2 regions of the Solibacillus daqui genome follow, and region 2 is predicted to be linked to the other one. Evidence: predicted binding sites of a transcription regulator. Region 2 holds the regulator's gene; the other holds the start of a gene.

Region 1 (12,623 bases), 1.9 Mb from region 2:
TGGGTATGTAAAGAATTAATGTAATCGCTAGGAGGATTAAAATGACTTTTAAACGGACAGAGGGATTTCGTTTTAGTTTTGGAGAGCCAATTCCAGCAAAATATATCATCTTAGTTGACGGTAAACCAGAAGACCAAAAATTGACAAAATATAGCTGTGAAATATTAGATATTAGCCCACATGGAATGAAAATGTTTGCCTTTCATGATATTGGTGAAAATAGTAGTGAGCTATTGCAGCTTGAAGTTCAATTTATTTTAGACGAAATTTTAATTAAAGCCATCGGAGAAATCGTATGGAAAAAAGATTTCGGTAGCAAAATTCAATATGGGTTAATTTTTGTAGGACAACCCCAAGTTGAAGCATTAATTATAAGCGAATTAAAACTTCGCCGAAAAAAAGAAGTAGGTCAACGGTAAAGATTAAACCTTCCATCAAGATATGACGAAATGTCGAAATTTGAAAAACATTTTTAAAATCTAGAAGGGATTTTACCAACTGTGTAGAATTAGTAATTATAGCCGTAATGAAGGAGGAGTTCACATGCTAAACTTTAACATTCGTGGTGAGAACATTGAGGTAACTCCAGCGATTCGCGATTATGTTGAATCAAAAATTGAAAAGGTAGAGCGTTATTTTAATGACGACTTAAACGCGAACGCTAATGTTAATTTAAAGGTGTACAACGACAAACAAACTAAGGTAGAAGTAACAATTCCGATGAAGAATTTAACGCTTCGTGCTGAGGAACGTCACAATGACATGTATGCAGCAGTTGACTTAATCGTTGATAAATTAGAGCGCCAAATTCGTAAACATAAAACAAAAGTAAATCGCAAATTCCGTGATCGTGAAGGCGCTGGGCTATATTTTGCAGCGGTAACGCAAGCAGGAGCAATAACAGAGTCGTCTGAAGAAGAGTACACAATTGTTCGTACAAAACAATTCGACTTAAAGCCAATGGATCAAGAAGAAGCAATTTTACAAATGAACATGCTAGGTCACGATTTCTACATCTACACAGACGCAGAGTCAGACGGCACAAGCATCGTTTACAAACGAAAAGACGGCAAATACGGCTTAATTGAAACAAACTAACATTCCAAACGAACTGCCTGTAATGGGTAGTTCGTTTTTTAAATGGTGACTGTTGCTATCCTTTTTACACAGAATGAACATCCTAATTATACAGAGAAGTGGTGCTGATTTGCGCCGTACCTATAACTAATGGTAAAATGTAGTTTGAGACTATTTATTGGGAAGTGACCAATTCGATGGCAAATTTATTAAATAAATTATTTGATTTCAATAAAAAAGAAGTAAAGCGTTTAGAAAAAACGGCAGATAAGGTGGAGGCATTAGCAGGACAGTTTGAAAGCCTATCTGACGAAGCATTGAAAGCAAAAACAGAAGAATATAAAAATCGTTTCCAAAACGGTGAAACAGTAGAGCAATTATTACCAGAAGCCTTCGCAACAATTCGTGAAGCATCTTGTCGTGTATTAGGGATGTTCCCATTCCGCGTACAAATTATGGGTGCTGCAGCGTTAAACGAAGGTAACATCGCAGAGATGAAAACCGGTGAAGGTAAAACGTTAACAGCTACAATGTCTGTATACTTAAACGCCATTACTGGGAAGGGTGTACATGTTGTAACAGTCAACGAATATTTAGCAAGCCGTGACGCGCGTGAAATGGGTGAGCTATATGAGTGGTTAGGCTTAACAGTCGGCTTAAACTTAAACAGCTTATCGAAAGAAGAAAAACGAGAAGCCTATGCTGCGGATATTACGTATTCAACGAACAACGAGCTAGGGTTCGACTATTTACGTGACAACATGGTGCTTTATAAAGAAGACCGTGTACAACGTAAATTACATTATGCGGTAATCGATGAGGTAGACTCGATTTTAATCGACGAAGCACGTACACCGTTAATTATTTCTGGACAAGCTGGTAAAACAGCACAGCTTTATGTACAATCAAATGCCTTTGTGCGTATGCTAAAGCAAGATGAAGATTACAACTACGAGGAATCGACAAAAGGTGTAACGTTAACAGAAGCAGGTATCGAAAAAGCCGAGCGTTCGTTTGGTATTGATAACTTATTCGATTTAGCACATGTTCGTTTAAACCATGCGATTAACCAAAGCTTAAAAGCACATGCATCAATGCATTTAGATGTTGATTATGTTGTGCAGGATGGTGAAATCGTTATCGTTGACGGCTTCACAGGTCGCTTAATGAAAGGGCGTCGTTATTCAGACGGCTTACACCAAGCAATTGAAGCAAAAGAAGGCTTAGATATTCAAAACGAATCAATGACAATGGCAACCGTTACATTCCAAAACTACTTCCGTATGTACGAAAAACTGTCTGGTATGACAGGTACAGCGAAAACAGAAGAAGAGGAATTCCGTAACATTTACAATATGCAAGTTGTCGCAATTCCAACGAATAAACCGATTGCACGTGATGACCGTGCGGATTTAATTTATGCAACGATAGATGGTAAATTTAAAGCAGTTGCTGAAGATATTGCTGAGCGTCACCGAGCTGGCCAACCAGTTTTAGTTGGTACCGTTGCGATCGAAACGTCCGAGATTATTTCAAAATACTTAACGAAATTTAAAATTCCACATAACGTATTAAACGCGAAAAACCACGAAAAAGAAGCGGAAATTATTTTAAACGCGGGTCAAAAAGGTGCGGTAACAATCGCAACTAACATGGCCGGTCGTGGTACGGATATTAAACCGGGTGAAGGCGTACTAGAAGTTGGTGGTTTAGCGGTAATTGGTACAGAGCGTCACGAGTCACGTCGTATCGATAATCAGCTGCGCGGTCGTTCTGGTCGTCAAGGGAACCCAGGGGTAACGCAATTCTATCTTTCTTTAGAAGATGAATTGATGCGCCGTTTCGGTTCGGACAAAATGAAAGCAATGATGACACGACTTGGTATGGACGATTCTCAACCAATTCAATCAGGCATGGTTTCAAAGGCGGTAGAATCTGCGCAAAAACGTGTAGAGGGTAATAACTTTGATGCGCGTAAACGATTATTACAATATGATGATGTATTACGTCAGCAACGTGAAGTAATCTACAAAGAGCGTGAAGATGTACTGGATTCTGAAAATATGCGTGAGTTAGTAGAGTCAATGATTGCGCAAGCCATTGAAAATGCAGTAGCTGTTCATACGCAAGGCGAAAAGGATGCTTGGACACTTGATGCACTAGAAGATTACATCGCAGCCAACCTTTTAGATGAAGGCGATCTGACAAAAGCAGATTTAGAAACAAAATCACCTGAAGAGATGATGGCGTTTATTTCTGAAAAAGTAACAGCGCGCTACAATGAAAAAGAAGAAGCAATGACAGCAGAGCGTATGCGTGAGTTCGAAAAAGTTATTTTACTTCGTTCAATTGATACGAAATGGATTGACCATATCGACGCGATGGATCAATTACGTCAAGGGATTCATCTGCGAGCATACGGTCAAAACGATCCTTTACGTGAATACCAACAAGAAGGTTTCGCAATGTTCGAGGAAATGGTAGCAGCAGTGCGTGAAGACGTGGCGAAATATGCGTTAAAAGCAGAAATTCGTAGCAACTTACAACGTGAAGAGGTAGCAAAAGGTCAAGCAGTGAACCCAAAAGAAGAGGGCGCAGCAAAGCCAAAAAAATTACCAACACGTAAAGCCGAAAACATCGGACGCAACGACCCATGCCCATGCGGTAGCGGCAAAAAATACAAATCATGCCACGGCGTAGGACAATAGAGTAAGTAAACCAAACAAGGTCATTGAAACCAAACTCAATGACCTAGTTTGTTTTTTAGGTTGTAATAAAATTTAATCGTAGTTTAATGATGTGTGATTTTTTTGAAATAGTAGTTAGACGTAGTGAAAGGGAGGCAGACTCCACCGGGAAAAGCGTCCTCACTGTAGCCTAGGCTAACGGATAAAAAAGCCACACTCTAAAACACTATACAACGGAGGAAAATAAATGATGGAATTAGCAGACGTGCGGAATGCGCTCGAAAATACAGCTACAAAACTAGCGGACTTCAGGGGGTCTCTTTGACTTAGAAAACAAAGAGGCACGTATCCAAGAATTAGATGAGTTAATGTTAGAGCCAAATTTTTGGAACGACCAGCAAGGTGCACAGACAATTATTAACGAATCAAATGGCATTAAAGCTGTTGTTAACGAATACAACGATTTAATCTCAACACAAGAAAACCTAGAAATGACATTAGAACTGCTACGTGAAGAGCCGGACGAAGAATTACAAGAAGAGCTTGGCAATGAGCTAACAGAGTACCGAGAAAAAGTGGAAGCGTTCGAATTACAAATGTTATTATCTGAGCCATATGATAAAAACAATGCGATTTTAGAGCTTCATCCGGGTGCAGGTGGTACTGAGTCTCAAGACTGGGGTTCGATGCTTTTACGAATGTACCAACGTTGGGCAGATAAGCGCGGCTTTAAAGTCGAAACATTGGACTATTTACCGGGCGATGAAGCAGGGATCAAATCGGTTACATTAAAAATCTCTGGTCATAATGCTTACGGTTATTTAAAGGCAGAAAAAGGTGTTCACCGTTTAGTACGTATTTCGCCGTTTGATTCCTCAGGTCGTCGCCATACGTCATTCGTTTCATGTGATGTGATGCCAGAATTTAATGATGAAATTGAAATCGAGGTTCGTGCAGAAGATTTAAAAATTGATACGTATCGTGCAACAGGTGCAGGTGGTCAGCACATTAATACGACGGACTCTGCTGTTCGAATTACGCATGCGCCTACAGGGGTTGTTGTACAATGTCAGGCAGAGCGTTCACAAATTAAAAACCGTGAAGCTGCGATGAAGATGTTAAAATCGAAACTATATCAATTAGAAATAGAAAAGCAACAAGCACAACTAGATGAAATCCGTGGTGAGCAAAAAGAAATTGGCTGGGGTTCACAAATTCGTTCGTATGTATTCCACCCATATTCAATGGTTAAAGATCACCGTACAAGCGCAGAAACAGGTAATGTTGGCGCGGTGATGGATGGCGATTTAGATTTATTCATAACAGTGTATTTACGTTCAAAAATTTCATACTGATTTATGATTGGGAATGTCCTAGAAGTTATTCAGGGGCATTCCCTTTTTTATAGTGAAAATTTTAGTTAGATGTAGTTGGGACTTGTCAAATAGATGAGGATATGTGATAATAAATACGAACAAACGTTCTTAAAATAAGGAGGCATTTTATGCTACAAATCCCTTCTGGAACGATTCCGTATTATGAATCAGGCATTTATTTGCCGTTATTGTTAATTATTCTTGAAAAAGATCAACGAATTATTGAGCAAAGTCCGTTCAAGTTTAAAACGCCATATTTACAATTAATTGATGCTACACGAATAAAAATTGAGCAAGAGTTAAAAGAAACGAAGGACTATTTTACACTTCATCAGATGCGCTTAGTTAGAGGGAAAACGGATGATTTGTTTACCGAGTATCAATTTTATTTTGGTGGGGTCATGGAGTGTAGAAGATATTCGAATATTCGCCTTCGTAATCAAAGTGAGTTACTTCTTGCTGAATATATTGGAAAGTCTTAAGCTCATATTAAAGCTTTGCGTTGTAATATGAGGTTTTTATAGTAAAGAACGGCTCTTACGTATTGCTGATTAAATGATTTTAAGTGCACAGGGAAAATTTGCTCTGTACCATCGACAAATGTCACCAATGTCGATTCGTTCATTTCTTCAATATTAATAATGGCATTGACCGTCACCCAAATATTTTGTTTTGAATGAGGGGAAAATAAAGGGAATACAACACAAGGATCACCAAAGTTATAGGCAACCATAATCGGTACTTTATGTCGATTATGTCCCAAAAATTCTCTTGCTTGCTGTGTAGTTGCTTCAAATGTTGAACCATTTAAGGTGCAAGTATGTCGAATTACTCTCAACGGTGGGAATGACATTGTAGTTTTTCCGTGCTTGTCTAATATTACTGTGAAAACTTTATCGGAATTTGGTTGTGAAATTAAGCAATAGGTCGAATTAGTAATATAGTACTTAGATATTTGTTCGCGATTTCGATTCATTGTAGACTCCTTTCTTATGAAAAAATACTTAAATTTTCACTATATATCTAAATTAATGCATAAAAAGTCAAAAATCAACACTATTTTTAGAAAATTCTGTAAAAAGATAATTATTCAGAATATATTGCAAATTAAATATGGTTTATCTTATAATGGAAAAAAGAGATCGAGGTGATATCGATGGATAAATATTATTCATATACAGACTTTTTAAAAGCAGTAGGCCATCAGCCAACGGAAAATCAAGCAGAAAAGTTGTTAAGTGAAATTTATTTAGATTTATTTATTAGTCGAATACAACGTATATATCGTATCGAACAATTAAAAACGCTAATCGATAATTCATTAGATCAGAAGAACCAGCGAGATTTTTATACCTATGCTTCCGAACTAAAAATGCTAATGGAAGCACCGATTTCTTAAACAGAGAAAGCTACCTAACTATTTAGGTAGCTTTTTGTGTGTGGAAAATTAGTCTACTCTTAGAGATATTCGGCGAGAATATTAGAAGGCATGCACTATATTATCGAGACGATTTCGAATATATGTTCGCAAAATAATCGTCAATTAAAAATGCGTATGGTAAAATGTAGTTATGAACAAAACGATAGAAAGGATAGCAACTATGACAGAGACTTTTACAATTCAATCAGCGTACAAGCCTGCTGGCGATCAACCCGAAGCGATCAAAGAACTTGTACATGGCATAAAAGAAGGCAAACGTCATCAAACGTTACTTGGTGCTACAGGGACAGGGAAAACGTTTACGATTTCAAACGTAATTAAGGAAGTCAATAAACCAACGCTAGTAATGGCCCATAATAAAACACTGGCAGGTCAATTATATAGTGAGTTTAAAGAATTTTTTCCAGACAATGCGGTTGAATATTTTGTGAGTTACTATGATTATTTCCAACCGGAAGCATATGTACCACAAACCGATACGTATATCGAAAAGGATTCGAGTATTAATGATGAAATTGATAAGCTGCGACACTCGGCTACGTCAGCGTTATTTGAGCGTAAGGATGTTATTATCATTGCTTCGGTATCGTGTATTTATGGTTTAGGGAATCCTGAAGAATACCGTGAGATGGTTGTATCGATTCGAACAGGAATGGAAATTGAACGCAATCAATTACTGCGAAAATTAGTAGATATTCAATATGAACGTAACGATATCAACTTTACGCGCGGAACATTTCGTGTGCGAGGAGATGTTGTTGAAATATTCCCAGCGTCTAAGGATGAACACTGCATTCGAATTGAATTTTTCGGAGATGAGGTAGACCGTATCCGAGAAGTGGATGCACTAACAGGTGAAATTCTAGGTGAGCGTCAGCACGTGGCCATTTTCCCTGCATCCCACTTCGTAACGCGTGAAGAAAAGATGAAAATCGCTATTGAAAATATTGAAAAAGAGCTACAAGTGCGACTTGATCTGTTGCGCTCGGAGGATCGTTTACTAGAGGCACAGCGCTTAGAGCAACGTACAAATTACGATTTAGAAATGATGAAAGAAATGGGTTTTTGCTCAGGAATCGAAAACTATTCACGTCATTTAACATTAAGAGAATCGGGAGCAACACCATATACATTGCTTGATTATTTCCCGGAAGATTTCTTACTTGTTGTCGATGAAAGTCACGTAACATTGCCTCAGGTGCGCGGTATGTATAATGGTGACCAGGCGCGTAAAAATGTATTAGTAGAGCATGGTTTCCGTCTGCCATCCGCGCTAGATAACCGTCCATTAATGTTCGATGAATTTCAGTCGAAGGTCGGTCAGGCGATTTATGTTTCGGCAACACCAGGACCTTTTGAATTAGAGCATACACCAGAAATGGTACAGCAAATTATTCGTCCGACCGGCTTACTTGATCCAAATATTGATGTTCGCCCAATTGAAGGGCAAATTGATGATTTAATCGATGAAATTCATGAACGAATTCGTCGTAATGAGCGTGTTTTAATTACAACTTTGACGAAAAAAATGTCTGAGGATTTAACAAATTACTTGAAGGAAATGGGCTTAAAGGTTGAATATTTACACTCAGAGATTAAAACACTAGAGCGAATTGAGATTATTCGTGAGCTGCGTAAAGGAATACATGATGTGTTGGTTGGTATTAACTTACTTCGAGAAGGGTTAGACATTCCGGAAGTGTCCCTTGTCGCAATTTTAGATGCTGATAAGGAAGGGTTCTTGCGTTCGGAGCGTTCGCTTATTCAAACCATTGGACGTGCTGCGCGTAATGCGAACGGTCATGTTATTATGTATGCAAATAATATGACGGATTCAATGACGAAGGCGATTTCCGAAACGAAACGTCGTCGTGAAATTCAAATGGCGTACAATGAACAGCATGGAATCGTACCACAGACAATTATCAAAAAAATACCAGACATCATTCGTGCAACGCAAGCGGCTGAGCAGGAAGAAAAGTATATTACAAAAGTAACGGGCGGCAAAAAGCTAACGAAAAAAGAGCTGCAAAAGCTAGTTGAAACATTGCAAGTTGAAATGAAAGAAGCTGCAAAAGCATTAGACTTTGAACGTGCAGCAGAATTACGAGATATGATTTTTGAATTGAAGGCAGAAGGGTGACTTACGTGAAAAATACAGAAATCGTTGTACAAGGCGCACGCGCACATAACTTAAAAAATATTGATGTCACAATTCCGCGCGATAAAATCGTTGTTGTGACAGGTCTTTCAGGTTCAGGGAAATCTTCATTAGCATTTGATACGATTTATGCAGAAGGGCAGCGTCGTTATGTCGAGTCACTTTCTGCGTATGCACGCCAATTTTTAGGGCAAATGGATAAGCCCGATGTTGATACGATTGAAGGGCTGTCACCAGCGATTTCAATTGACCAAAAAACAACAAGCCGTAACCCGCGCTCAACTGTTGGTACAGTTACGGAAATTTACGATTACTTACGTTTACTATTTGCGCGTATTGGTAAGGCGTATTGTCCAACGCACGGAATTGAAATTACGTCGCAGACGGTCGAGCAAATGGTGGATCGTTTAATGGAATATCCAGAGCGCACAAAAATTCAATTGTTAGCGCCGGTCATTGAAGGAAAAAAGGGAACGCATGTCAAGTTATTAGAAGACTTGAAAAAGCAAGGCTATGTGCGTATTCGATTAAATGGTGAACTTCGTGATTTAGACGATCATATCGAGCTTGATAAAAATAAAAAGCATACAATTGAAGTCGTTATTGACCGTGTTGTGATGAAAGAAGGCATTGAATCGCGTTTAAGTGATTCTATTGAAGCTGCTCTAAAAATCGCAGAAGGTCGTGTGTTAGTGGATGTTATGGAGCATGAGGAGTTACTTTTTAGTGAGCACCATGCTTGTCCGCACTGTGGCTTCTCAATTGGCGAGCTTGAGCCACGTATGTTCTCTTTTAATAGTCCGTTTGGTGCGTGTCCATCATGTGATGGATTAGGGAGCACAGTAAAAGCGGATATTGAATTAGTTGTGCCCGATTGGAATTTATCACTTCTTGATAATGCGATTGCTCCGTGGGAATCTGTATCATCAATGTATTATCCGCAGCTACTAGCATCGGTATGTCGTCATTACGATATTCCGATGGACGTGCCAGTGAAGGATATTCCAAAGGCGAAAATGGATAAAATTTTATACGGATCTGGCAAGGAAAAAGTCCATTTTGAATATACAAATGATTACGGCAGTATGCATAAGAAGGACATCGAATTCGAGGGGGTAATTCCAAATATCGAGCGCCGCTTCAAGGATTCTTCTTCTGACTATGTACGTGATTCTATGCAAAAATTTATGACGGAGCAGCCATGTAGGTCTTGTAAAGGGCATCGTCTAAAACAGGAAACATTAGCCGTGAAAATTAAAGGGCAAAACATTTCAGAGGCAACGCGTCATTCTATCATAGAAATGTATGATTTCTTTAGTTCGGTGGAATTATCAGAAAAAGAAAAGCAAATTGCTAATTTAATTATTCGAGAAGTAATTGAGCGTTTGAGATTTTTACTTGATGTTGGTTTGAACTATTTAACGTTGGCGCGTTCTGCAGGTACATTGTCAGGTGGGGAAGCGCAGCGAATTCGTTTGGCAACGCAAATTGGCTCACGTTTAACAGGTGTTCTTTATATTTTAGATGAACCTTCGATTGGTCTGCATCAGCGTGATAATGACCGATTGATTGCTACACTTGAAAGCATGCGTGATTTAGGAAATACGCTAATTATCGTAGAGCATGATGAAGATACAATGATGGCAGCAGACCATTTAATTGATATTGGGCCTGGTGCTGGTGTCCATGGTGGGCAAATTATTGCGCAGGGTACGCCAAAGCAAGTGATGAAAAATAAAGACTCCATTACAGGGCAGTATTTAAGTGGGAGAAAGTTCATTCCACTACCTCAGGAGCGCCGAGAATCAGATGGTCGTAAAATTACGATTAAAGGGGCTTCGGAAAATAACTTAAAAAATGTTAATGTAGAAATTCCACTTGGGCAATTTATTGCGGTAACAGGAGTATCAGGTTCGGGGAAATCTACATTAGTAAATGAAATTTTATATAAGGCACTTGCATCGAAATTAAATCGTGCCAAAGTAAAGCCGGGCGCACACAAATCAATTGAAGGGCTAGAGCAGCTTGAAAAAGTAATTGATGTAGACCAATCACCAATTGGTCGCACGCCACGTTCAAATCCTGCAACGTATATTGGTGTATTTGATGATGTACGCGATGTATTTGCGATGACGAATGAGGCAAAGGTGCGCGGCTATAAAAAAGGTCGTTTTTCGTTTAATGTGAAGGGTGGCCGCTGTGAAGCTTGTCGCGGCGATGGCATTATTAAAATAGAAATGCACTTCTTGCCAGATGTTTATGTACCATGTGAAATCTGTCACGGTAAACGCTACAACCGTGAGACGTTAGAAGTGAAATACAAAGAGAAAAATATTGCTGACATTTTAGAAATGACAGTGGAAGATGCTCTAGAGTTTTTCGGTAACTTACCAAAAATACAGCGTAAACTGCAAACGATTGTCGATGTAGGGCTTGGCTATGTTAAACTTGGTCAACCAGCAACAACATTATCTGGTGGTGAGGCACAGCGTGTAAAATTAGCATCTGAATTGCATCGTCGTTCAAACGGAAAGTCATTCTACATTTTAGACGAACCAACAACAGGTCTTCATGTCGATGATATTGCGCGCCTATTAAAGGTGTTACATCGTTTAGTAGAAAACGGTGAAACGGTGCTGGTTATTGAACACAATTTAGACGTGATTAAAACGGTCGATCATATTATCGATTTAGGTCCAGAAGGTGGCGATGGCGGCGGTACAATTTTAGCGACTGGCACCCCTGAACAGATTTCGGAAGTGAAGGAGAGCTATACAGGTTATTATTTAAAGCCAATTTTAGAGCGCGATCGTGAACGCATGGCTGACAAAATTGAAATGGCGAAAAGTAAATAGTCTAAATTGCAAGTGTGTCAATGAAACTTTTTGTCCTCCCTCCTCGTATAATAAAATAGATACGATGAGAGGGAGGAATTTTTTTATGCAAGAACAACGAAAACGCATTTTACAATTAGTAGAAAACGGTACAATTACAGCTGAAGAGGCCATTGTTTTATTAGAAAAGTTATCAGGCAAAAACGAATCCACTCCGCTTCCAGTTCAACCGGTCGTGCCTCCAAATGAGCCAAAAGAGAACGAGCCTGTTTTTAAAGCAGAGCCGGTTGATGAAGCGAAAGAACAACGAAAAACGACAGGATTTGAAGATATTTTTGGCAAATCATTTAATGATAAAGAATTCAATAAAAAAATGGATGACTTCATGGGCGATATTAAAAAGGATTTATCTCAATTAAGCACGCGTATGACAGGGTTAGTTGGTGCAGCATTATCAAAATTAAAAGACTTAGATATTGAAACGCCTTTTGGTGAAAAAGTAGAGTTTTCCAAAACTTATGCTTATCCAGCTATTGATGTGAGAAGTATTGAACTGGATATAGCCAATGGAAAAATTGATGTAGTGCAAGCGACGGATGAATTAATAACTATTCAGGTGAATGGTAAAACAACACTTAAAGGCACTGAAGAAGAAACAATTACGCACATTACCGAATCATTAGTTACAAAGACGGATGATAAAATATATATGAAGTCAGAAAATAAATTTACCCAGTTGAAAGTGCAAATCGCTATTCCCAAAAAACATTATGACGTATTTATTGCCCGCTTAATGAATGGCGGTATTTCAGTAGAAAACTTAGATGCGAAATTAATAAAAGCCCGTACTTATAATGGGGCAATTCGAGTAAACCATACACAATTTGACCATGCCGAGCTGCAAACGAGCAATGGAGCTGTAGAAGCACGTACTGTAAAGGGTACCGACTTAGAAATTGAAACTGCAAATGGCCGAATTTATGTCGATGGTGATTTAAAAGAAGTCGATGCTGAATCTATGAACGGTCATGTTGTCGTAACTACTTC
Region 2 (12,623 bases):
CACCCCTTTAGTACCAACGATTCCATAAATGAAAAACGACTTGAAGGGCAAGTGATTACTCTTCAAATCGTTCCATATATTCAATATAACGGCGGTGAACAGTCGCTTTACTGATTGGGATACCAAGACCCTTTAATGTCATGGCAATCTCAGCAAATGTTAGTCCTTTTTGACGCAATTGCACAATTTCTTCGATTGGTACTTCTTTTCGCTCTCGCCCTTCAATATTGCCTCGATTTTTTAAATTATTTTGGGGCATGTAACCATTTTCAACTGCACGGCGCATACCTCGACGTATTTTGGCATTGTGCATACGACGTTGATATTCTTCAACGATCGCTAAAATTTCAAGTAGCATCGTATCCATTTCATTTAATGCAATTGGGCCAGCATCATTTAATGTATAAACTGTCGCTTCATATTTTTGAATTAAATGAAGAACCGCCATTCGTGCATTACCTCGACCTAAACGGGTTTCATCTTGCACAAATAAAACCTTCACCTGATGGTCTTTCATAAAATCGAGCATATCTAATAAACCATCTCGGTCTACTTCATAGCCACTATGCTGATCTTTGTAAACGCTAAGCTCTGTATAACCTAACGATTTGGCATAGCTCGTTAATTCTTCCTGCTGGCGAACTAACGATGTTTCTTGCGTGTCTTTATCGGTGCTAACACGACAATATAATACTGCTTTAGTTTGATCCATCACTTCTCGCTACCTTAACTGTCTTTTCCTTAACTGTCTTTTCGTTCGTTGAATCGTTTTGATTTAAATTGGCAATATAGTATGAATCCTTCTCCACAGGTACTACTAATACTTGGCCGTATAATACCTTTTCATCTTGTAAGCCATTTTCTTCTTTTACAAAGTTAATCCAATCGTTCTTAGCCATTTTACCACGATATGTTTCTGCTAACGACCATAAAGTATCACCTTGTACGATTGTCACTTGTTCGTATTTTTCGATTTTCTCATCTTCAAAAATTAAAAATGTAAATAATAAAATAGAAAATGCTAATAACATTGATGTGAAGCTGTTTAATTTGAATTTTTTCATTGTAGAAACCCCTTTTAGAGAATGTATGTTCGTAATATTTGTCTTTATAGTAATACGAACATATGTTTTTGTCAACTCTTTTTCGAACCTATGTTTGCATTTTTGTTCGCATACTGATATAATGTATCTAAGAAAATAGCATTATAAAGAGGTGAGTTCGTTGACACAAAAAATTTCAAAAAGGCAGCAAGCTATTCTAACTTTTATTAAAGAGGAAGTTCGTGCTAAAGGTTACCCACCATCAGTTCGTGAAATTGGTGAGGCTGTTGGTTTAGCTTCTAGTTCAACTGTCCACGGGCATTTAGCTCGTTTAGAAAGTAAAGGGCTTATTCGTCGTGACCCTACAAAGCCACGTGCAATTGAGGTATTAGATCAAGAAGAGTTGACCATCCCAAAATCAGGTGTCATTCATGTTCCTTTAATCGGTAAAGTAACAGCTGGATTACCAATTTCAGCAATCGAAGACATCCAAGAATATTTCCCACTTCCTGATACGTACGGCACATCAGAAGACGAGTTGTTTATGCTTGAAATTATGGGTGAATCGATGATTGAAGCAGGTATTTTAGATGGGGACTATGTCATTGTCAAAAAAACAGCTACAGCCAATAACGGAGAAATTGTTGTGGCAATGACAGAGGAAGATGAAGCGACTGTCAAACGATTCTTCAAAGAAAAAACACATTTCAGACTACAACCTGAAAATAGTTCAATGGAGCCTATTCTTGTCAACCAAGTTTCGATATTAGGTAAAGTAGTAGGATTGTATCGTAACGTTCATTAACTTTAAAATCCCCCATCAACTACATGATGGAGGATTTTTTTATCCTTAATATTGAACAGCAGCTTCGATAAAGCTATTAAATAGTTTTTCTGAAGGTTGATCATTTTGTAGCCCTTCTGGATGCCATTGCACACCAATACAGTATGGATGCTCTGGATGTTCAATTCCTTCGATAACACCATCTTTCGCTTGGGCATTTATTAAAAATCCTGGCGCAACGATATCAACTGCTTGATGATGATAGGAATTTGTTAAAATCGTTTCTTGCCCGATAATTTCCTGTAATTTGGATGGGAACAATTCAACCGTATGCGTTAATTCATGACGCATAGACGCTTGAGTATGCTTCAAGACATTCTTTACTTGAGTATCTATATCTTGAAGTAACGTCCCCCCAAAAGCAACATTCATCACTTGTTCTCCTCGGCAAATTCCAAGCATAGGCATATTGCGTTCAAAAGCTTTTTTCGCAATTAGAATGTCACTTCGATCGCGTTCATCAATAACCGTTCCCAACTTATAATGCGGTTCTTGATCAAAAATGAGCGGGTTAACATCATATCCTCCAATTAATAATATAGCGCTTAAACCATTCAGTACCGTGTCGACTGTTTCTTCATCCATATATGGAACACAAACTGGGATACCCCCAGCGCGTTTAATCGCTTGAATATACGAATTGTTTATTTCCATTTTCCCTTCGACTGGATGCATCGTTAATCCAATAATTGGTTTCATCGCTTTCCTCCAACAACAGTCGTTTTACATTCCTCAACAAAACTTTTAAATAATCGTTGTGCATGAGTATTACCAAGTGGAGCCAATTCTTCTGGATGCCACTGCACTGAAATACAATACGGATGATCCTCGTGTTCAATTGCCTCAATTATGCCATCCTTTGCAATTCCCGATAAAACAAGCCCTTCTCCTAGCTTTCCAACGGATTGATGATGAAACGTATTTACGCGGAACATATCCTCTTCAAAAATAGCTTTCATTTTTGGTGTTAGCACTTCAACATTATGTGCCAACGCTCCACGCTTTGATTGCTGCTTATGACCAATTGCACTTTCGAATTGGGTTGGAATGTCTTGAATAATCGTCCCACCAAAAAAGACATTCATAATTTGCATACCACGGCATACACCTAAAATCGGCATACCTCGTTCAAATGCGCGCTTCATAAACAATAAATCACTATCATCACGCTTCCGTACAACGCGACCTATATTTTGATGTGGTTCCTCACCAAATAGTTCTGGGTCAATATCTTCTCCACCAATTAAAATAATGCCATCCACACGATCAAGAAGTGCATCCACATGCTCCTCTGACGCATTAGGCAAACAAATGGGGATTCCACCTGCTATTTCCACCGAATCTAAATAGGCATTATTAATATCCAATTTTTTATCAATATCATACATTGTTAAGCCAATAACTGGTTTCATCTCACTATCCCCTTAGAAATATAATTATAATTCAAACTATTCAAATTATAATACTATATCACTATGAAATACTAGTATCTTAAAAGTAGATGATGAGACATATTTTTAAGCACAACTTTAGAAAAAACAAAAAATCACCCAATATTTTATAGTTGGGTGATTTTTTTGATTATTTTTTTGCTAATAGCTCCATAAAATACCCTTGAATTTCTCTCCAATTGTGGACGCGTTTATAGCCATCTTCGGCCGCGTTATACGGCATTGAGTAAAGCAATCCCGTACCACTAAAGGCTTCTAGTTGTCGTGGGCTATCATCGATTAAAAAGTCCGTATGTATTACGGCTTTATTGCCACAGAATACGATGTTTTGCGTTTTTATAAATGGCAAATGTTCCATTAACCAATCATACTTCGCATTAAATGAACCCGGCACATCCATTGCAGCAGTGGCAATATAAATTTCAAAATGTTCTTGTAGCCCTTTTATGACCTCAATACAATCTGGATCTAGTACTGCTAAATCACGGAAAAAATCTGGCTCATTTAATAGCGCAAAAAATTTCTTAGCATCTTCTTGTGATAAATCACGTTGTGTTGTTAATAAAAATTCGTCTTTTGTAAAATTAGCTCCGAAATTTTTATTATAAGTGTCGCATAATTTTGAATAAAAATCCGCTAACACTTGGTCCATATCAATCGCAATACTCGGTTTCATCATATGCCTCCTCAAACATTCCCTATTATTAGTTTATACAAAGCATTCACAAAAAAACAAGCGTAAGCCTTAGCAGCGAACATATTTACGCTTAAAGCCGATTCGGTCCTTTTCTATTTGCTTTTCAATTTCTAATGCAGCATGTAAAATGCCTGGTTTCTTACCTTCACGTTGCATTTCAACAGGGCCAATTTCATGTGAGATTTTTAATGCTTCCTCATGGAGTGGTTTAAACGAAACGCCAACTGTCATGACAAAGTTATTCATTGATGCTTGTGTTCTCGGCGGCGCATCGTGAATCTCTTTCTTTACTTTCTCAAGCATGCCCTGAATTTTCTGAACTTCAAAATATTCATCTTTACGATTTCCTAATAGCCAACAATAACAACTCCAACCAGCTGACATTTTCAATTCATTGCCACTTGCAATCCATTTATCACTTACTTGCTGGGCAATATCCGATTCTGCAAGTGTTACCGCCACAATATAATCTGAAATCATGTAAAAATAAGCACCATCAATCCAGCGGTCATAATCTTCCTCAGTCATCGCTTTTGGATCTGCAATTACCCCTGCAAAATACATCGCATCATAATTGCCCGATGCATATAACTGTTCAGCTAACTGTTGGTCAATTTTAATTTGCTTTTTATATGGCTTCATCGACCCTGTTGTTACACCGAATACAGGCTCCACAGCTCCATTACCCATATATATCTTTTTGGTACGCTCTTTCCCGAGTGCCTCTAATTCTTGCATCATCGTTTGAAATCCCATCTATAGTCCTCCATTCTGCTTATCTACTTAAATAATGACATCTTATTTTAATACAATAATCTATTTTTTCCATTCTGTCATTTTCATTACGTTTACAAAAGTTAAATCCAAATACCGGTAAATATCTCACAGTTAAAATAAAGACTTTATCTCAATTGATATGCATTCAAGATTGTCCAAACTTTTAATTTTGAATGCTCTCATATTTTATATTCTTAAAACTTTTTAAGGATAACGAGCTAACATTTTCTCATACTACCTTTATAACTAAGTAAGGATGTGATCAATTTGGTCAAAACAAAATTCGCAAACCTAGGACCTGAGCAGCTTAATGAATTAAAAAGTCTTGAAGAAAAATTAGGTGTAACTTTACTTGCATACGACCACTTCGCGACTGAGGAACAATCCGAAGAAGAAAATAATTCGAATACAATAAATCCTTCGTAAAATTAGAATGTCAACACAAAATATTGTACTGATTTTGAAGCGATCATTTCTTGCCACTTATCTGAGTGATTGCTTAGATTTTTTTATGGTTTTAATTAGTCGACATGTTTAGAAAGTATAGCATCTTGTTTAATTGTTAATAGTAATAATGGTGTAATAACACCAAATAACTACGATGGAGGGATTTTTTATGAACAACATTCGTGAAGGTTTAATCCCAGCTATTTTAGGTTCTGCTGTTACTGTGACTGGAATTGCACTAAAGCAAAAAAATGGTCCTAATAACATGATTGCACACACTGTATTTGGATTCGGTTTAGCCCATATCTTGTTGGGTGCAATTGACCTTGTAGAACATCGTCGTTAGTAATTGAAGAGCACAATTTTGTGCTCTTCATTTATTTCCAATCATATTAGTAAGAAGAAAGTAAGGTGTGCAAAAATCCCTAAAGGTTTTACAGGCAGTGTTACGGTTGATATCATAGACCGCGTTTATTACGTATTACACTTTAATAATAGGCTTTGTTAAATAGTATTGTTGTTTTTCAGGCAAAAAATATGGGAACGTCTGATTTGGACGTTCCCGTTCTTATTCCGTTATAGCACCCGTTAATGAAATAGGTAATTTATTTATTATAATCTTACCAGTGTACTTGAAGTTTATTACCATTTGGGTCATAAAAGTGGAAAAAGGCATGACCATTATCTTCTTTTATATCCTCGACCTTAACTTGATTATCAATTAAGTATTGATGAAATTTAGATAATTCTGGACTTGTAAAGCCAATGCTAAATTCTTGTTCATTATCAATTGTAAAATGTGCAAATGTTTCATCTTCGGTAGGAACTAAGATAAGTAAGAAAGGTCCTTCATTTACTTTTAAAATTGCAAGTTCCTCAGTATTGTTTAGTAACTTGAGACCTAATACATCTCTATACCATTGTACCGACAGTTCTAAATCTTTTACAGGAATTCTAATATAATGTACTTGTTCAATAAATGATTTACTCATAGCCTTCTCTCCTTTATTTAATCCGGTATATCAAATAGTTCCCTTTCTAAATACCTTTTTCCTTCCGATTATTGAATTAACCTGCCCCTTTATAATTGGAACCAGTTCAAATAATGGTCTAGATATTTAGTCGCTACACCAGTTTATGAGAAAAAACAAAAATAGCACTCTAATGAAGGTACTCATATAAAGTAGCTTTTCATTGTATAGTCAAGTATAATTATATCGACATAATTAATATTATTAGTATTTCAAATGAATATAGTTACTTAAAGCAACAAGAGAGAGTCTTTATATACATTTTAAAAGTGGGGAATTTTATTTTGACTGAGAAGTACTTTAAAATAATCGGATTACTTGTTTATGGCTTAATTCTAAGTGGGATAATCGGTTCTATTTCTTCTGTTTTTTTAATTTTAGTTAATGGGTTGACAGATTTTTTATGGACTGACATATCCAATAATTTAAAAACACCCTTCATCTATACATTATTTTTATGTATTTTTGGTGGTATTTTAGTAGGTTTTAGCAGGTATAAGTGGGGAAATCTTCCTAAAACAGCTAATGATTCTATATTTGAATTAAAAACAACTCAAAGAATTGACTATTCTTATGTATGGCTCAATTTTTTAATTGCTTTTTTTATTTTAATCTTCGGTGCAAGTGTAGGTCCCGCAGCAGCCATATTAAGTTCTGTTATTGCGTTATCGGTATGGCAGGGGGATAAAATGCGTTACTTTTATTTTTCCTACAACGAATGGAAAAAGGAATCATGGTTAATTAGACTGAAAAAATTAGCATTACCTCATAACTACCTTATTTCCTATGATCCTGATCGGGCTCCTAAAGAGAAAAAGCTGCTTTTACTTAAAAAATTATTATATATGGTATTTATCGTTAACGGTATGGTTGCCTTTATGTTTTTAATAAAAATATCAGACCAACCCCCTTTTGTGACAAAATTAGGGGAAACTAATTGGGGTTTGGATGAATTGATTCTTTTTATTCCTTTAATTTTGTTTGGTATTTTATTTAGTAAACTATATGAACTAATGGAAAGAACAATGAGTAAAGTCTTCTCTAAAATGAACAATAAAATTATTCTAAGTGCTGTTATCGGTGGAATTGGTATTGGTTTGATGTCTTTAATTGCTCCTAATCTACTTTTTTCCGGCCAACTTTCTATGCAAGCTTTGCCTAGTTTAGTACCGACACTTTCGATTGCTACATTAATTTTGGCTTCTGTTTTAAAACTGGTTTTAATGGAGTTTTGTTTAAAATCAGGTTGGGTTGGTGGAAATGTTTTACCAGTAATATTCGCTTCCATATTACAAGGCTACGCTATCGCGACGCTGTTTCCACAACTAGATATGCTTTTTATCGTAGCTGTTATAGGTAGTAGTGCTTCGATCTCTATTTTAAAGACACCTTTACTAGTAGGACTGTCTCTAATGCTATTTTTCCCGAAAGAGTTAGCCCCGGTTATATTAATCATTGTGGTTATATTTATTGGGTTAAGTAAAATGAGTAATAAACTTCCACAAAAAATAACTGCTTCATTTTAGTTAGAGACGCTGGGTAGTTAGATATTTGTGGAATAAAGAGATTTAAAATAATCAATAATTTTTTAAAAAATAGTTATTAAAAATAAAAGAAAGCTGTCATTTTGATTAATCTAAATATGACATAGCAGAGCTTATATCAATTCTCCCTAAAAAATCTATATGTAAAATAAAAATGCACACAACTAAAATTGAATTTAGTAATGTGCATTTTTTTAAATGTGAAACATTATATATAAGCCATTCATAGAAGATTATGAATTTGTGGGCAATTTGTGGGCAAACTGAAAAATGCTTTGTGGGCAAATATTATTCATAAATTTATTCATATTTACTTCAAATAAAATATGGTTATTAACGCTCTTTTATATTCGTGACCAACTTATATCTTATTTAACCTTAACAGCCGTTGTATAATATATACTGCTACCTTCTACATCTATCTTTGGCACTTCTAATCACCTCGAAATTAGCAAAAGACCAAGATAGCTATCTTGGTCCATAAACATCCATCAAGCGTGATAAAACTACACGCTCTTGTATTACTCTTATAAAACGCAAAGTAAAGCTAATGATTATTGTCCTGATTATCATTGTGGTTATCATTTTGGTTATCATTTTGATCTTCTTGTTGTTCAGAAGGTTCTTCAGTTGGATCAGGCTCCTGTTCATCATTAGCTGTTCCACACCCATACAATAATCCTGTAGAAAGTATTACTGCAAACGCACCAGTTATTACCTTTTTCATGTATTCACCTCATTTTCAAGGAAATTTTCTTCACCTTTATTATTGTCTTAACTATTATTGCGTATACGTATTTTTAAAGGGAAAGCACGAGTTAAATAAAAAGAAGAGTAGGCAACAAAATAACCCAATAAAACAAATCCATTTACCACGCCATAGATTCAATTCTACTAACAGTTTTTGATGATATGCTTTAACAATAGTCTGCTGTAGTTCGTCCCATTCCCAATCCGTTTTTTCTTTCGGGTACTCGTTACCTATGCTATTTTGCCACTCTTTTATCTGATACAAATGCTCAGGTATCATCATGCCAGTTTGCTAATCAGTGATGTTTAAATACAGAAATGCTCCTCCTATCATTGTGCCCTTAAATAACAAGAACATTCGTTCTCATCTTTTCGTATTATAGAACAATTGCTCTCATTTAAAAATGTGGAATTTTATGTTAAATTGGAATTAAAGAATACACGTAAAAAAGCCCGTTAACTAATTACAGTCCCTAGATTTATACGGATTTACAGGGTTAAGGCAAATATTGCATCCAAACACCGCTTTGGGAACTAATGTTATACTTAAAAGTGTTTCGTGATAATAAATTCGTTTAATTCATAAAGTCATTTGAAATTACTATGTATTAAGATGTTCTGTAAACAGATTGTTGTATAAGTTAAGTTAAAGTTGAAAAATGTGGGAGGTGGCAGCATTGCAAAGTAAACAGAGTATGGGGTTGCTTTCTTTTATTAGTCTAATAGTTGGACTTATTTTCCTAGGTGTCTATATTACTACGGGAAATTCGTTTATTGATGACAATATAACAATGCTACTCGGATTTACCTTTCTAATTCTCTCTTTTGTTTTATCCTTGTTCAGCAAAAAGGACAAATTAGGAAGGGTATCGCTATACGTTTTCCCAATACTTGTAGTTATTTATTTATTGTTTTTCGGAGTTATGTCTTTATTTTGGAATACACCATAAGAGTGCAACTAAAGGGCGCGATTGTTGAATACGCTTAACTTTTCTTCTTTAACTAATGGAGGATTTAATGCAACAGGAACTAATAATGTATACAAAATAAATACAAATAACGTTGCCAAATAAGACTTTGGTAGCCTCTATATTCCTTATTATAAAATATAGTAAAATCAGCTTAATTATAAAGGTTGGGTGAGCTAAATGAGGATATTATTAGAAATACTACGAGTTATGTTTATTTTTCTAATTTTAATGGCGATTTTAGGCACTTTTTTTGAAAACTTATACTTAAATATTGGCAATGGTGCTGAAAAAAATAGTTGGATAAGCTTAATCGCTATTATTATTCTCATTTTTGTATTGTATCGAAATAAATTTCAATTTAGTGGATGGTATGAGGGTGAAGGTAAAGAAAAATTGCCAAGAAAAGTTTCTCAAATATTAATTACAAGTTCAATTATTTTAATATTGATACCACCAATTATTGCTCAATTAAATTGATTCTAAGTACAAAAAACGAAAAATTATTATTACAACTTTATACAAAATAACGTTCCCAAAATAAAAGTTTAGGCGCACATTAAAAAGTCACGAATGTTGTTAAATCAACGTTTCGTGACTTTCATAATGAACATTGTTTATACATCATTTTATACAAATAGCATAAAGTGTGGATACAGCAATGTTTTCACTCGCTGGGCTTGTTCTTCACTTTGTATAAAATCGTGTATATTGTTGACTTGAAATAAAGATTGATTAAAACACAGCTATAAATGATGATTCTTATAGAAAATCATAGCCCCAATTTTTAACAAAGATTGATCATTTCGGAAACCGAATATTCAAGTAAAGCTCCCGTTAGCACAATAATGATTAACTAATCCAAGTCCTTTTCACATCTTTGGATTTCCATTTATTATCTTTATAATAGACTATTACTTCTACTCCAACACCCCCATCACCCGAACGATACTTGGAACCCTCAAAAAAGATATTGTTGTTAACTTTATATTCAACTTTTTCAATTCTAAGAAGTACGCCATCCAAAACGAACGTATCTGTATTAAATAATCCTTTTTCTTTCAGTTGTTCAAGAGTAGCATCCATTACCTCAACTTTATATTTTTCCTTAAAGTAGCTTAAAATTTCTTCTTTATCACTTTCATTTATTTCCTCAAAATTACTCATATCAATAGCTATATATTCCATATCACTACTTAATGCTTCATCTTGTTCCATAATAGAGTCCAATGCAATACTATATATTTCTCCTAAATGTTCCTTTGGTTCTAATCCAGTATTGCAAGCAGAAAGCAAGACCGACAGTATAAACAGAATACTAAAATATCTAAATTTCAATTTTATCCCATCCTTTTCTATTTAGACGGTGTATTTTAAGTTCCGTTTCAAAAAAATGTTATTCAACTAACCTGCTCCTTTAGTTCAATAATAAAAAAAGAGCTGCATATGCAACTCAATGATCTTCAAGTAAAGCACTCCGTTAGTTGAACAAGCAATCTATCTATAATCTTTTATTCCATCTTCAAAAGCCTGTCTATCTTCATTCTCAATCCCGTGCAATGCTTCTTGTAAAGCAAATGTGCTTTTATAAAATTTAACTCGTTCAGATATTTCATTACCGTTAGGATATAGGTTAATACAAATATCAAAAAAATCTTCGCCATAGCTAGAGAGTATTCCAGCAAAGTCATACGCCGGATCTCCTAAACCCGAACCACCAAAGTCTATTATCCCTGAAATCATACTTTTTTCTGGATTCCACAAAATATTAGCTGCTCCAAAATCTCCGTGTATAAGTGTTAAATCTATATTTGAGAATGCCTTCCCTTTTAGGGACGTTTCAAAAAATTGCGATATTTCCTTTTGGGCATCTTTTCTGATAAAAGGAAATAATTTATTTTGAATTTTATCATATAGATTATACATCTCTTCACGAGGGTCACGAACCTTTAGTTTCAAATCTCGACTTGCTTTTTCTCCTGAAATAGAATGGAGTTCTACAAGAAAAGAGACAAGTTGTTTTGCCAACCCATTAACCAACTCAACACTCTTAACACCTGTTAAACTTTCCTTCCACAAAGGAACACCATCTATTAGTTTATAGCCAGTGAAGACCTTACCTGGTTCTAACTCTTCAAAAGACTGATAAATTGGATTCGGAATTGGAGTGGAGATGATACCTTTAATGTATTTCAAAATTTCCGTCTCTCTTCTTAATTGAATTATTCCATTTTTATATTTTGGAAATCTAAAAACCAAAGATTTGTTTACAATTAACACATCATTATTCTGCCCAATTTCATTAGGATAAAAGTCTTCAATGGAAAGGTTAGAATAAAACGATTGAATGTTTTCAATAAAGTTGTTATTCATATAGTAATACCCCTTTTGTTCTCTTTCTATGGAAAGTGTTAAAATTCACAATCATCCCTATAAAAAATAGTTTTTATAATTTCTTTTATTAAAAGTCAAGAAAATGTTTAAAATCACTTATAATTAAGTAACCAACTATAATGTCACACATTTTACAAGGAAAAAGAAAGGATGGATGAACAGGATTAAAATACCTGTATTCATCTATCCTTTTTTGTACTACAAATGACCTCATTTACAACAACAAAATATTTTTTGTTGTTCAACTAAAGCCCCCGATAGTTTAAGTGAAACCATTCACAATCTCTTTACAAATAAACATAAGTAAAAGGGTAGCATCTTTTCAAGGTACCCTCTTACTTATTGTTTTTATTGAATTAATTCAGATTTCCAAGCATTATAAAATTCTTTTACCGTTGAATATCTTTTATTACGATTTTCCTCGACTGCTCTTATTGCAACTTGATAAAGTCCTTGTGTGGCATCCCATTTCGAGAAGGAACGATCCAATTCACCACCCAGTAGTCCAAACACAATCGCTCCAATATTAAAGACATTTGTAATAGAATCAATTGGAGACCCAAGTTTATATTCTTCTGGGGCTTTCGAACGTTTTGAACCCCAAAAATTCTCACCTACATCATTTATTGAAGGTGACTTTCGATAAAAGTCAATATCGCATATTTTTGTTTCATCGT

Evidence for each region. Region 2 encodes LexA, which represses DNA repair genes until DNA is damaged. Its sites were predicted from a motif close to CGAACATATGTTCG; they were not measured.
Region 1: the regulator LexA is predicted to act here: its motif matches at 5,236-5,249, upstream of O7776_RS03270 (YhjD family protein).

What each region holds. Positions count from the first base shown of each region.
Region 1 covers NZ_CP114887.1:702,268-714,890, forward strand. The annotation lists gene O7776_RS03250 (PilZ domain-containing protein) at 42-419, shown strand; gene hpf (ribosome hibernation-promoting factor, HPF/YfiA family) at 544-1,098, shown strand; gene secA (preprotein translocase subunit SecA) at 1,275-3,785, shown strand; one part of gene prfB (peptide chain release factor 2) at 4,015-4,086, shown strand; one part of gene prfB (peptide chain release factor 2) at 4,088-5,119, shown strand; gene O7776_RS03270 (YhjD family protein) at 5,269-5,622, shown strand; gene O7776_RS03275 (competence protein ComK) at 5,625-6,116, opposite strand; gene O7776_RS03280 (IDEAL domain-containing protein) at 6,297-6,539, shown strand; gene uvrB (excinuclease ABC subunit UvrB) at 6,742-8,724, shown strand; gene uvrA (excinuclease ABC subunit UvrA) at 8,730-11,597, shown strand; gene O7776_RS03295 (DUF4097 family beta strand repeat-containing protein) at 11,683-12,623, shown strand, end outside.
Region 2 covers NZ_CP114887.1:2,625,582-2,638,204, forward strand. The annotation lists gene O7776_RS12800 (YneB family resolvase-like protein) at 56-712, opposite strand; gene yneA (cell division suppressor protein YneA) at 699-1,064, opposite strand; gene lexA (transcriptional repressor LexA) at 1,225-1,848, shown strand; gene O7776_RS12815 (gamma-glutamyl-gamma-aminobutyrate hydrolase family protein) at 1,894-2,586, opposite strand; gene O7776_RS12820 (gamma-glutamyl-gamma-aminobutyrate hydrolase family protein) at 2,583-3,299, opposite strand; gene O7776_RS12825 (5' nucleotidase, NT5C type) at 3,469-4,014, opposite strand; gene O7776_RS12830 (DNA alkylation repair protein) at 4,084-4,791, opposite strand; gene O7776_RS12835 (hypothetical protein) at 5,080-5,238, shown strand; gene O7776_RS12840 (asparagine synthase) at 5,429-5,605, shown strand; gene O7776_RS12845 (VOC family protein) at 5,880-6,251, opposite strand; gene O7776_RS12850 (chloride channel protein) at 6,575-7,816, shown strand; gene O7776_RS12855 (hypothetical protein) at 8,382-8,561, opposite strand; gene O7776_RS20375 (YolD-like family protein) at 8,616-8,867, opposite strand; gene O7776_RS12860 (hypothetical protein) at 9,262-9,534, shown strand; gene O7776_RS12865 (hypothetical protein) at 9,733-10,032, shown strand; gene O7776_RS12870 (peptide ABC transporter substrate-binding protein) at 10,405-10,890, opposite strand; gene O7776_RS12875 (phosphotransferase family protein) at 11,050-11,925, opposite strand; partial or broken gene O7776_RS12880 (protein kinase family protein) at 12,295-12,623, opposite strand, start outside.